Paraglaciecola sp. L3A3: one gene and its partners. The main gene of each other region encodes a partner of the protein of the gene in region 2 in a complex. Links are inferred from orthologs where the notes say so. Each region holds a gene or a part of one and is shown on either strand. Other genes may lie near its edges. The genes, in order: accB, accD, accC and accA.

Region 1 (2,930 bases), 3.0 Mb from region 2 along the record:
CAAATCAACATTAGTTTTGATGCCACCAATCACTAACTCATCTAAGGCATGGCGCATTCTGGCAATGGCAACATCGCGAGTTTCACCATAAGTGATTAATTTGCCTATCATAGAGTCATAATATGGAGGTACAGTATAACCAGCATAGATATGCGAATCCCATCTCACACCTAAACCGCCAGGAGCGTGAAATTTAGTGATCTGTCCAGGACTTGGGATAAAGGTTTTTGAATCCTCTGCGTTAATACGACATTCGATTGCAAAACCTTTTACCACTATATCGTCTTGACTGATAGTCAGTTTTTGACCCGAAGCAATACGTAGTTGTTCTTTGATTAAATCTACACCTGTAATCATTTCTGATACTGGATGTTCAACCTGAATACGGGTATTCATTTCAATGAAATAGAACTCATCATTTTCGAATAAGAACTCAAAGGTACCTGCGCCGCGATAACCAATTTCAACACATGCTTGGCAACATCTTGCGCCAATTTTTGCACGCATTTCAGGAGTGATACCTGGTGCTGGGGCTTCTTCAACTACTTTTTGATGACGTCTTTGCATTGAACAATCACGCTCACCTAAATGAATCGCGTTACCTTGACCATCCGCTAAAATTTGAATTTCGACATGACGTGGGTTTTCTAGGAATTTCTCCATGTAAACTACGTCATTGTTAAAGGCTGCGCCGGCTTCACTTTTAGTCATAGCGATGGACGAAATTAATTCTTCTTCACTACGGACCACACGCATACCACGACCACCACCACCACCAGCAGCTTTCACTATGATGGGATAACCAATGCCTCGAGCTAATTCTTTATTACGCTCTTCATCAGGGCCTAATGGGCCGTCAGAACCAGGCACACATGGCACACCAGCAGCTTTCATCGATCTAATCGCTGAAACTTTGTCACCCATTAAATTAATGGTTTCGGCTGTAGGGCCAATAAACACAAACCCGCTTTTTTCTATGGCGTCAGCAAAGTCTGCGTTTTCTGCCAAAAAGCCATAACCTGGGTGAATACCGTCGGCATCTGTTACTTCTGCAGCAGCAATTATTCGTGGAATATTAAGATAACTTTCAGTGGCGGAAGCTTTACCAATACAAATTGTTTCATCAGCTAACAATACATGTTTAAGCGTTTCATCTGCAGTTGAGTGCACAGCTACAGTTTTAATGCCTAATTCTTTACATGCACGTAATATGCGTAAAGCAATTTCACCACGGTTTGCGATAAGGACTTTTTTAAGCATAGTCATACGCCTTTTATTCAATCACAAACATAGGTTGATCAAATTCTACTGGCTCTTGGTTGTCCACTAAAATTTGTGTCACAACACCTGATTTATCAGCTTCAATTTGATTCATCATTTTCATTGCTTCGATAATACACAAGGTATCACCCACATTAACTTTTTGTCCCACTTCAACAAAAGGTTTTGCTTCAGGAGAAGATGAACGATAAAAAGTACCAACCATAGGAGAATTCATAACATGGCCAGTGATTGCCGGGGCAGCAGCTGGGGCTTCAACCGCAGCAACAGGTGCTGGTGCCGCAACTTGTTGTTGTGGAGCTGCATATTGCATAGGAGCCATCATTTGACTGGCAGCGCCACCGCGATGGATGCGAACCGATTCTTCACCTTCGGTAATTTCTAATTCAGATATGCCAGACTCTTCCACCAGCTCAATCAGTTTTTTTATTTTACGTATATCCATTATTCTCTCTCTAATCTAGTCATCAACTACTGAGTGTTGTTGATTTTATTTCTTTAAAAAATTTTTCGCGGCAGCGATAGCAAATTTGTAACCTTGTGAACCTAAGCCACAAATCACACCTTGCGCCACATCCGATAAATATGAATGTTGTCTAAAAGGTTCTCTTGCATGTACGTTCGATAAATGCACCTCAATAAAGGGAATCGAAACACTTAACAGGGCATCTCGCAAAGCAACACTGGTATGAGTGAATGCTCCAGGATTAATTACAATAAAGTCGATCTTTTGAAACGCACTATGGATAGTATCAATTAATACATGTTCAGCATTTGACTGCACATGAGTAACTGAGATGCCGAGAGTTTCGGCATATAGGTTTATCTCATCATTAATTTGTTCGAGACTCTGTGAACCATAAGTTTCAGGTTCACGTTTACCTAACATATTGAGATTCGGACCATTTATCAGTAATAAATTCACAAGATTGCCATGTTAATAAAAAAGCCCCAACTTGCCTTCAGCAAGTAACTATTTAGTGATTACGCTGTAATTTGTACAGTAAATGTACAAAAAATACAATAATTAAACCATTATAGTGAGTAAACAGAATTTAACAGCAAAATACTGGTCGAATCAGCGAAGATTACCGCAAAGTTTATAAATATTGTGATTTTGAGTAAAGTAAAATAGTAATTTTATTATCTGATATCTACCTGACAACAAATTTCGATTACACTTGTTAACACTGCAACTAGTTATAATGAGTATTTAGATGACAATTCACGCAATAGAACATCCATTAATTCAGCATAAATTAGCCTTAATGCGCGAGAAAGGGATCAGCAGTAAAGACTTCCGAGAACTTGCCAGCGAAGTGGGCAACTTACTGACTTATGAAGCAACCCGAGATCTTCCTACTGAAACTGTGAAGATTGAAAGTTGGAACGGAAAAATGCTTAACACACAAAAAATAAAGGGCAAAAAGATTACTGTTGTGCCTATTTTGCGTGCTGGCTTGGGTATGTTAGATGGTGTACTCAGATTGATCCCAAACGCAAAAATCAGTGTGGTTGGCTTATATCGAGACGAAGAAACACTGCAACCCGTGGCCTATTTCGATAAAGTAGTAAAAGATACCAAACAGCGTACCGCTTTGATTGTTGACCCTATGTTAGCCACTGGTGGTACGTTGATCGCCACTATA
Region 2 (2,955 bases):
AAGACTTAATAAAAATCGCTGTTAATTGTTGTTAACTTGCTTACAATACGGCGAAATTTTATGGGGTAATAGTGTTTTAATGCGATTGGCTTTAGGTATTGAATATGATGGGGCGAGTTATCATGGCTGGCAACGTCAACAATCAGTGGCAAGTGTTCAGCAACATGTTGAAGAAGCATTGTCTGAAATTGCTAATGCACCTATTAAAGTAGTGTGTGCCGGCAGAACCGATGCGGGTGTGCATGCAACCTGTCAGGTTGTGCACTTTGATACTGACTGCCAACGTCCTGATAGAGCTTGGTCAATTGGTCTTAATCGATTTTTGCCTGATTCAATCGCTGTAAAATGGGTGTCTCGGGTTGATGAAGAGTTTCACGCTAGATTTTCTGCTACCGCTCGTCGTTATCGATATGTGATTTACAATAACCGTTTGCGAAATAGTATTTTGGCTAAAGGTGTCACACATGTGCATGTTGACTTAGACCATGAGTTAATGCACCAAGCCGCGCAGCATTTAGTGGGAAGACATGATTTTAGTGCCTTTCGTGCGGTAAATTGCCAAGCCAATACCCCAGTACGTGATTTACAAAAAATCAGTGTGACCCGTTTTTCTGACTATATTGTGATTGATGTGCAAGCTAATGCATTTTTACATCATATGGTGAGAAACATTACAGGTTCATTGTTAGTGATAGGTAATAAAGTACAAAAACCAGAATGGATGAAGGCATTATTACAAGGTAAAGACAGAACCAAAGCTGCCGCAACAGCCAAGCCACATGGCTTGTATTTAGTGCATGTCACTTACCCAGAGCAGTTTGAATTACCTAAAAATCCCTTAGGCCCTTTATTTTTGCCTAATTAGCACTTCTAAGACCAGTTTTATTTTCGTGTTTAGCTAGTGAATGTGCTTTAATAGCGCTCTTATTTGCCACTAGGCTTACTACGATAAACTATGATTAGAGTTGTCGTTGAAAATTGTTAGTTTGTTTTGATTAATTATTCGCAAACTAAATTACAGGATTTGTTATGAGTTGGATTGAAAAAATACTACCGCGTACTAAGTCGTTAACTAAAAGTAACGTACCTGAAGGCATTTGGACTAAATGTAAAGAATGTGCTGCGGTTTTATATAAATCAGAGCTAGAAAAACAGCTTGGTGTTTGCCCAAAGTGTGATCACCATATGCGTATTAGTGCACGAGTTCGAGTGAATAACTTCTTAGATCAAGGTGATCGTCAAGAGATTGGTGCAGAACTAGAACCACAAGACTTACTTAAGTTTAAAGATTCTAAAAAATATAAAGATAGACTCAGTGCTGCGCAAAAAGCAACAAATGAGAAAGATGCACTGATTGTTATCAAAGGAAAATTAAAAGGTATGCCGGTAGCGGTTGCTGCATTTGAATTTTCATTTATGGGTGGCTCAATGGCATCTGTAGTTGGCGCTAGGTTTGTTAAAGCAGTGGAAGCATGTTTAGAACATAACATGCCATTAATTTGTTTTTCTACCAGTGGTGGAGCGCGTATGCAGGAAGCATTGATGTCATTAATGCAAATGGCTAAAACTAGTGCTGCCTTAGCTAAAATGAGTGAAAAAGGTTTACCATATATTTCTGTCTTAACTGATCCTACTATGGGTGGTGTATCTGCTAGTTTGGCCATGTTAGGTGATGTAAATGTGGCAGAACCTAAAGCTTTGATCGGTTTTGCTGGACCTCGCGTTATTGAACAGACTGTACGTGAAACGTTACCTGAAGGTTTCCAGCGTAGTGAGTTTTTATTAGAAAAAGGTGCGATTGACGTGATTGTTGACCGCAGAGAAATGCGCGATAAGTTATATAGTTTATTATCTAAACTACATCATCAACATCATCATTAACTGATGGCACAAGTACCTTTAAACCAAGCCTCTTTAAAAGAGGCTTGGTCTCTTCAAGACTGGTTAACTTATCTTAACGAGATACATCCAACTAATATTGAACTCGGACTTGAAAGAGTTTCCTCTGTATTTAAAACCCTAAATATCTCTTTTCTAGAAAAAACCGTGGTAACTGTTGCTGGTACTAATGGTAAAGGCACTACCTGTGCACTTATCGAACAGGCTGTGTTAGCGGCAAACAAAACAGTTGGGGTTTTTAGTTCTCCCCATTTAGTTGATTATCGTGAAAGAGTCAGAATAAACGGTGAAATGTTAAGCGAAGCGGCTCACTGCTCGGCATTTTTGCAAGTGGAAAAAGCTCGTGGTAATACTTCGTTAACTTATTTTGAATTTGGTACCTTGGCAGCAATGCAATTATTGTTTGATGCAGGTGTTGATTATTTGTTGTTAGAAGTCGGTTTAGGCGGACGTTTGGATGCAGTTAATATTATTGATCCAAATATAGCAGTGATTACTGGCATTGATTTAGATCACCAAGATTGGTTAGGTAATAGCAAGGAACTTATTGCTAAAGAAAAGGCCGGTATTTTTCGTGCTAATATTCCTGCTGTGATAGGGGAGCCAGAGCCAACTGAATCTTTACGACAAGCTGTGCTTGATTATCAAGTAGATGCCAAATGGCAAGGTAGTACCTTTTGTTATAGTGTCAACGAGCAAGGTTTTCATTGGCAGGGGAAGGAATCTAAGTTTGACTCTTTGCCTAGTCCTCATATACCGTTACAAAATGCCTCAACTGCTTTACAAGTGATTGAACTATTAAAGCTTGAGTTAGATCAACAAGCTATAGCTAGTGTGTTTAAACACACCAGATTACCTGGACGTAGACAGATCATTCAAAGTAATCCAACTGTCATTTTGGATGTAGCCCATAACCCACAGGCTACAAGGTTACTTGCTGCAGATTTGCGTCAGAAAAAATTTAAGCGACTTATTGCGGTAGTCGGCATGTTGGCGGATAAAGATATTAGCGAAACTTTAGCGCCAATGTTAGATTTGGTTGATAGCTGGTATTGT
Region 3 (2,900 bases), 3.0 Mb from region 2 along the record:
GGTACTATATTAAAATGTAACGATAATTTTTTAACTACTACAGGTTACACCGAATCAGAACTTGTTGGACATCATCATAAAATGTTTTGCACCCCTGAATATGTTAACTCTGGCCAATACAGAGAAATGTGGCAGAACCTAAACCAAGGGCAGTTTTTATCTGGTAAGTTCAAAAGATTAGATAAAACGGGGCAGCCAATTTGGCTAGAAGCAACTTACAATCCAATTTTTAATGCTGATGGGCAAATAACTACAGTGGTTAAGTTTGCCACCGATATCACAGATACTGTTATAACTTCACAAAAAGCTAGCCAAATTGCATTTGAGTCCTTAATGAATACCGACCAAATATCGCAAAAAGGTTTAGGTATAGTAAATGAGGCAATTATTGCCATGTCTCAAGTTTCTAATGGTTTAGCTACAACGGCCACTAGTATTAATTCTCTTAGCAATCAATCAGAACAAATTAGTAATATTGTAAATACGATTTCAGCAATAGCAGATCAAACTAATTTATTGGCTTTAAATGCGGCAATAGAAGCAGCTAGAGCTGGTGAGCAAGGTAGAGGTTTTGCTGTAGTGGCCGATGAAGTTCGTCAGTTAGCAGCGAGAACCAGTAAATCTACCGCTGAAATAGATAACGTGGTGAAAGAAAATAATAATCTTGCGTCTGAAGCTGTGAAATTAATGGAAATAGTTGTAGAAAGCTCAAAAGCTGGAATGGGGTTAGTTGAACAAACAGGTAACGCAATTAATGAAATTAGTACAGGCACAAAAGAAGTGGTTGAAGTAATAAAACGACAACTATAAAAAAGGGGCGTTTAAGCCCCTGTTTTAAATAACCTTAATTAGTTAACAAAGTAACTAATGGCCATCCATGCCTAATTTTTTCTCTAGGTAATGAATATTAGCGCCACCAGCAGCAAAAGCCTCATCGGCCATAATGCTCTTTTGCAAATCAACATTAGTTTTGATGCCACCAATCACTAACTCATCTAAGGCATGGCGCATTCTGGCAATGGCAACATCGCGAGTTTCACCATAAGTGATTAATTTGCCTATCATAGAGTCATAATATGGAGGTACAGTATAACCAGCATAGATATGCGAATCCCATCTCACACCTAAACCGCCAGGAGCGTGAAATTTAGTGATCTGTCCAGGACTTGGGATAAAGGTTTTTGAATCCTCTGCGTTAATACGACATTCGATTGCAAAACCTTTTACCACTATATCGTCTTGACTGATAGTCAGTTTTTGACCCGAAGCAATACGTAGTTGTTCTTTGATTAAATCTACACCTGTAATCATTTCTGATACTGGATGTTCAACCTGAATACGGGTATTCATTTCAATGAAATAGAACTCATCATTTTCGAATAAGAACTCAAAGGTACCTGCGCCGCGATAACCAATTTCAACACATGCTTGGCAACATCTTGCGCCAATTTTTGCACGCATTTCAGGAGTGATACCTGGTGCTGGGGCTTCTTCAACTACTTTTTGATGACGTCTTTGCATTGAACAATCACGCTCACCTAAATGAATCGCGTTACCTTGACCATCCGCTAAAATTTGAATTTCGACATGACGTGGGTTTTCTAGGAATTTCTCCATGTAAACTACGTCATTGTTAAAGGCTGCGCCGGCTTCACTTTTAGTCATAGCGATGGACGAAATTAATTCTTCTTCACTACGGACCACACGCATACCACGACCACCACCACCACCAGCAGCTTTCACTATGATGGGATAACCAATGCCTCGAGCTAATTCTTTATTACGCTCTTCATCAGGGCCTAATGGGCCGTCAGAACCAGGCACACATGGCACACCAGCAGCTTTCATCGATCTAATCGCTGAAACTTTGTCACCCATTAAATTAATGGTTTCGGCTGTAGGGCCAATAAACACAAACCCGCTTTTTTCTATGGCGTCAGCAAAGTCTGCGTTTTCTGCCAAAAAGCCATAACCTGGGTGAATACCGTCGGCATCTGTTACTTCTGCAGCAGCAATTATTCGTGGAATATTAAGATAACTTTCAGTGGCGGAAGCTTTACCAATACAAATTGTTTCATCAGCTAACAATACATGTTTAAGCGTTTCATCTGCAGTTGAGTGCACAGCTACAGTTTTAATGCCTAATTCTTTACATGCACGTAATATGCGTAAAGCAATTTCACCACGGTTTGCGATAAGGACTTTTTTAAGCATAGTCATACGCCTTTTATTCAATCACAAACATAGGTTGATCAAATTCTACTGGCTCTTGGTTGTCCACTAAAATTTGTGTCACAACACCTGATTTATCAGCTTCAATTTGATTCATCATTTTCATTGCTTCGATAATACACAAGGTATCACCCACATTAACTTTTTGTCCCACTTCAACAAAAGGTTTTGCTTCAGGAGAAGATGAACGATAAAAAGTACCAACCATAGGAGAATTCATAACATGGCCAGTGATTGCCGGGGCAGCAGCTGGGGCTTCAACCGCAGCAACAGGTGCTGGTGCCGCAACTTGTTGTTGTGGAGCTGCATATTGCATAGGAGCCATCATTTGACTGGCAGCGCCACCGCGATGGATGCGAACCGATTCTTCACCTTCGGTAATTTCTAATTCAGATATGCCAGACTCTTCCACCAGCTCAATCAGTTTTTTTATTTTACGTATATCCATTATTCTCTCTCTAATCTAGTCATCAACTACTGAGTGTTGTTGATTTTATTTCTTTAAAAAATTTTTCGCGGCAGCGATAGCAAATTTGTAACCTTGTGAACCTAAGCCACAAATCACACCTTGCGCCACATCCGATAAATATGAATGTTGTCTAAAAGGTTCTCTTGCATGTACGTTCGATAAATGCACCTCAATAAAGGGAATCGAAACACTTAACAGG
Region 4 (2,887 bases), 1.6 Mb from region 2 along the record:
TTAGTACTGGCGGGCGCTTTAGATAATTTAGGGCCACATCGTGCAGCGATTATGGCTTCATTACCTGATGCTATTGCCGCAGCAGGTCAGCACGCCAAAGCTGAGTCTTTTGGCCAATCAGATATGTTTGGCTTATTAAATACAGAGCCAGAGCAAGTGCAACAAGCTTTTGCCGTTGTTAATCCTTGGCCTGAAAAAGTTTGGCTTGACGGGGAAAAAACCACCTTAGGTTTGTATCTAACTGGTCACCCAATCAATCAGTACCTGACTGAAATTAAACAATATGCACCATGCCGTTTAGTGGATTTAAAACCCACGAATAGAGATCAAACTGCTTTTGCGGTTGGCTTAGTGATTGGTGTACGTATTATTGTCAATAAACGAGGTAGACGTTGGGCGCTTGTTACTTTAGATGACAAAAGTGCCAGAATTGATGTGCGTTTTTTCCCAGATATGCTTGAGCAATACGAAGAGTTGTTGAAGGAAGATAAAATACTACTAATAACTGGACAGGTCAGCTTTGATGATTTCTCTGGTGGCAATACAATGTCGGCCCGCGATGCTATGGATATTGTGCAAGCCCGTGAGAAAAATGCTAAATGGCTACAAATTCATCTAGAATCGAGCTGGTGCAATACGTCAACTATCGATAAACTACAGGTTATTTTACAGCCTTTTCAAGGCGGAAGCTGTCCGGTTCAGGTACACTATGTACATCCGGATGCAAAAGTGGACTTGACCTTAGGTGCGCAGTGGTATGTTACTCCCGAAGATGAGCTAATATATGAATTGCAGCAATTATTAGGCAAGCCACAAATTAAATTAGAGTTTCACTAGTCTTTTATTTTACTAGTGTAAGCGTCAACAAATATTATTGGGTGTTAAATGAGCGGAAATTTCTTGGAATTCGAAAAACCTATCGCTGACTTAGAAGCGAAGATTGAAGAGTTGAGACTGGTCAATCAAGGTGGGGAATTCGACGTAAGTATCGAAGAAGAAATCACTAAACTTCGAGAAAAAAGTGCAGAACTTAGCAGAAAAATTTTTGCTGATTTAGGCGCATGGCAAGTCTCTCAATTAGCTCGTCATCCAATGCGTCCTTATACATATGATTATATCGAACGTATGTGTACTGAGTTCGATGAGCTTGCAGGCGATCGAGCCTATGCTGACGATAAAGCAATCGTTGGTGGCTTAGCTAAAATTGACGGTCAAGCTGTGATGATTATTGGTCATCAAAAAGGCCGTGATACAAAAGAAAAAATTAAACGTAATTTTGGTATGCCAAAACCTGAAGGTTATCGTAAGGCTCTGCGTTTAATGGAAATGGCTGAACGTTTCAATTTACCTATTATTACTTTCATTGATACTCCTGGAGCATACCCAGGTGTGGGTGCCGAAGAGCGTGGCCAAAGTGAAGCCATAGCCCGCAACTTAAAAGTGATGTCTGGTCTTAAAGTACCTATCATTTGTACCGTTATTGGGGAAGGTGGTTCTGGTGGTGCATTGGCTATAGGTGTGGGCGATCGAGTTAATATGCTGCAATACAGTACATATTCGGTTATTTCACCCGAGGGTTGTGCCTCTATTTTATGGAAGAGTGCAGAAAAAGCGCCATTAGCTGCTGAAGCTATGGGTGTGAGTGCCCCGAAAATTAAAGAGTTAGGTTTGATCAACAGTATTGTTGAAGAGCCTTTAGGCGGTGCTCATAGAGATCACGATAGTATGGCTGCTAATTTAAAGGCCACCATTAAACAACAACTAGCCCAATTATCGTCTTTATCTAAAGAAGAATTATTAGAGCAAAGATATGACCGATTAATGTCCTTTGGATATTGCTAATAAGCTAATTTAAGCTTTTGGTTTAAATTATGTATTTTAATAAAGCCATCTGTTGCGTAAACAGGTGGCTTTTTGTTTATATAGAAATATGAAAATACTCAACACTTTGAAAAAACATCTGGCTACACCGCCACTGAATAACGCTTCTGTCATAGTGGTGGCATACAGTGGTGGTGTCGATTCTCATGTGTTATTACATGCTTTGAGTGTATTGCAAAAAGAGTTTAAGTTTAACTTGCAGGCGATTCATATTCATCATGGTTTGAGTGCTTTTGCAGATGATTGGCTACAACATTGTCAGCAGGTGTGTGACAGCTTAAATGTACCCTTGCAAAGTGCTAAAGTGGTTTTACATAACGCCTCTCGTACCAGTCTTGAGGCTATAGCGCGAGACGAAAGGTACAAAAAAATAGTTGAACTTGCGCCTGAAAACGCCCAAGTGTTAGTTGCTCAACATCAGGATGACCAATTAGAAACATTTATGTTGCAACTTAAAAGAGGAGCAGGTCCCAAAGGCTTGTCGTCCATGAATCAAGCATGGACGATACAAGGCTTAGAGCAGAAAGCTGTTTCATTTTATCGGCCTTTATTGGACACCACTCAGCAAGACGTTTTAGCTTATGCTGAGCAACATCAACTGCATTGGTGCGAAGATGAATCCAATAAAAATACCGATTTTGATCGTAATTTTTTACGCCATGATGTATTACCAGTATTGCAAAAACGTTGGCCAGAACTCGCCAAGTCTGTCAGTCGTAGTGCATTTTTGTGTGGGCAGCAACAAGATTTGTTAGATGAAATTTGTGCTGAGAAGTTAGCGGCAGTACAAAACGCTGATAATAGTTTAGTTTTACAAGCTTTACTTGAGTTATCAAATAATTGGCTACACCAAGTGGTACGTTATTGGTTGTCGGTACAAGGTATTCAAAGCCCTCCCTTAGCTGTCATCAATCAATTAAAACCTGAAGTATTACAGGCTACAGACGATGCTCAGCCAATTCTACAGTGGCAAAACTGGCAGTTCAGACGTTTTAACCAACAGCTA

The links.
Region 1: the proteins of accD (region 2) and accB are in contact, whole or in part, in a solved structure (PDB 8UXZ), measured with the Escherichia coli proteins. The link is inferred for Paraglaciecola sp. L3A3 from one-to-one orthologs.
Region 3: the proteins of accD (region 2) and accC are in contact, whole or in part, in a solved structure (PDB 8UXZ), measured with the Escherichia coli proteins. The link is inferred for Paraglaciecola sp. L3A3 from one-to-one orthologs.
Region 4: the proteins of accD (region 2) and accA are in contact, whole or in part, in a solved structure (PDB 8UXZ), measured with the Escherichia coli proteins. The link is inferred for Paraglaciecola sp. L3A3 from one-to-one orthologs.

The regions. Positions count from the first base shown.
Region 1 is NZ_CP047023.1:5,031,961-5,034,890, reverse strand. Bases 1-2,891 are described here. They hold accB (acetyl-CoA carboxylase biotin carboxyl carrier protein), read right to left. Parts: upstream 1,727-2,891; coding sequence 1,274-1,726; downstream 1-1,273. Other genes in these bases: upp (uracil phosphoribosyltransferase), read left to right, coding at 2,499-2,891; aroQ (type II 3-dehydroquinate dehydratase), read right to left, coding at 1,772-2,206; accC (acetyl-CoA carboxylase biotin carboxylase subunit), read right to left, coding at 1-1,260. Also shown: more of upp, read left to right, coding at 2,892-2,930. UniProt on the Escherichia coli protein: This protein is a component of the acetyl coenzyme A carboxylase complex; first, biotin carboxylase catalyzes the carboxylation of the carrier protein and then the transcarboxylase transfers the carboxyl group to form malonyl-CoA.
Region 2 is NZ_CP047023.1:2,079,738-2,082,692, forward strand. What follows is about bases 40-2,955. They hold accD (acetyl-CoA carboxylase, carboxyltransferase subunit beta), read left to right. Parts: upstream 40-1,029; coding sequence 1,030-1,881; downstream 1,882-2,955. Other genes in these bases: truA (tRNA pseudouridine(38-40) synthase TruA), read left to right, coding at 80-865; folC (bifunctional tetrahydrofolate synthase/dihydrofolate synthase), read left to right, coding at 1,885-2,955.
Region 3 is NZ_CP047023.1:5,032,945-5,035,844, reverse strand. The notes cover bases 40-2,900. They hold accC (acetyl-CoA carboxylase biotin carboxylase subunit), read right to left. Parts: upstream 2,215-2,900; coding sequence 865-2,214; downstream 40-864. Other genes in these bases: aroQ (type II 3-dehydroquinate dehydratase), read right to left, coding at 2,726-2,900; accB (acetyl-CoA carboxylase biotin carboxyl carrier protein), read right to left, coding at 2,228-2,680; GQR87_RS22600 (PAS domain-containing methyl-accepting chemotaxis protein), read left to right, coding at 40-810. In the rest of the region: more of GQR87_RS22600, read left to right, coding at 1-39. UniProt on the Escherichia coli protein: This protein is a component of the acetyl coenzyme A carboxylase complex; first, biotin carboxylase catalyzes the carboxylation of the carrier protein and then the transcarboxylase transfers the carboxyl group to form malonyl-CoA.
Region 4 is NZ_CP047023.1:3,654,893-3,657,779, reverse strand. Bases 16-2,863 are described here. They hold accA (acetyl-CoA carboxylase carboxyl transferase subunit alpha), read left to right. Parts: upstream 16-885; coding sequence 886-1,842; downstream 1,843-2,863. Other genes in these bases: tilS (tRNA lysidine(34) synthetase TilS), read left to right, coding at 1,931-2,863; dnaE (DNA polymerase III subunit alpha), read left to right, coding at 16-837. Also shown: more of dnaE, read left to right, coding at 1-15; more of tilS, read left to right, coding at 2,864-2,887. UniProt on the Escherichia coli protein: Component of the acetyl coenzyme A carboxylase (ACC) complex. First, biotin carboxylase catalyzes the carboxylation of biotin on its carrier protein (BCCP) and then the CO(2) group is transferred by the carboxyltransferase to acetyl-CoA to form malonyl-CoA.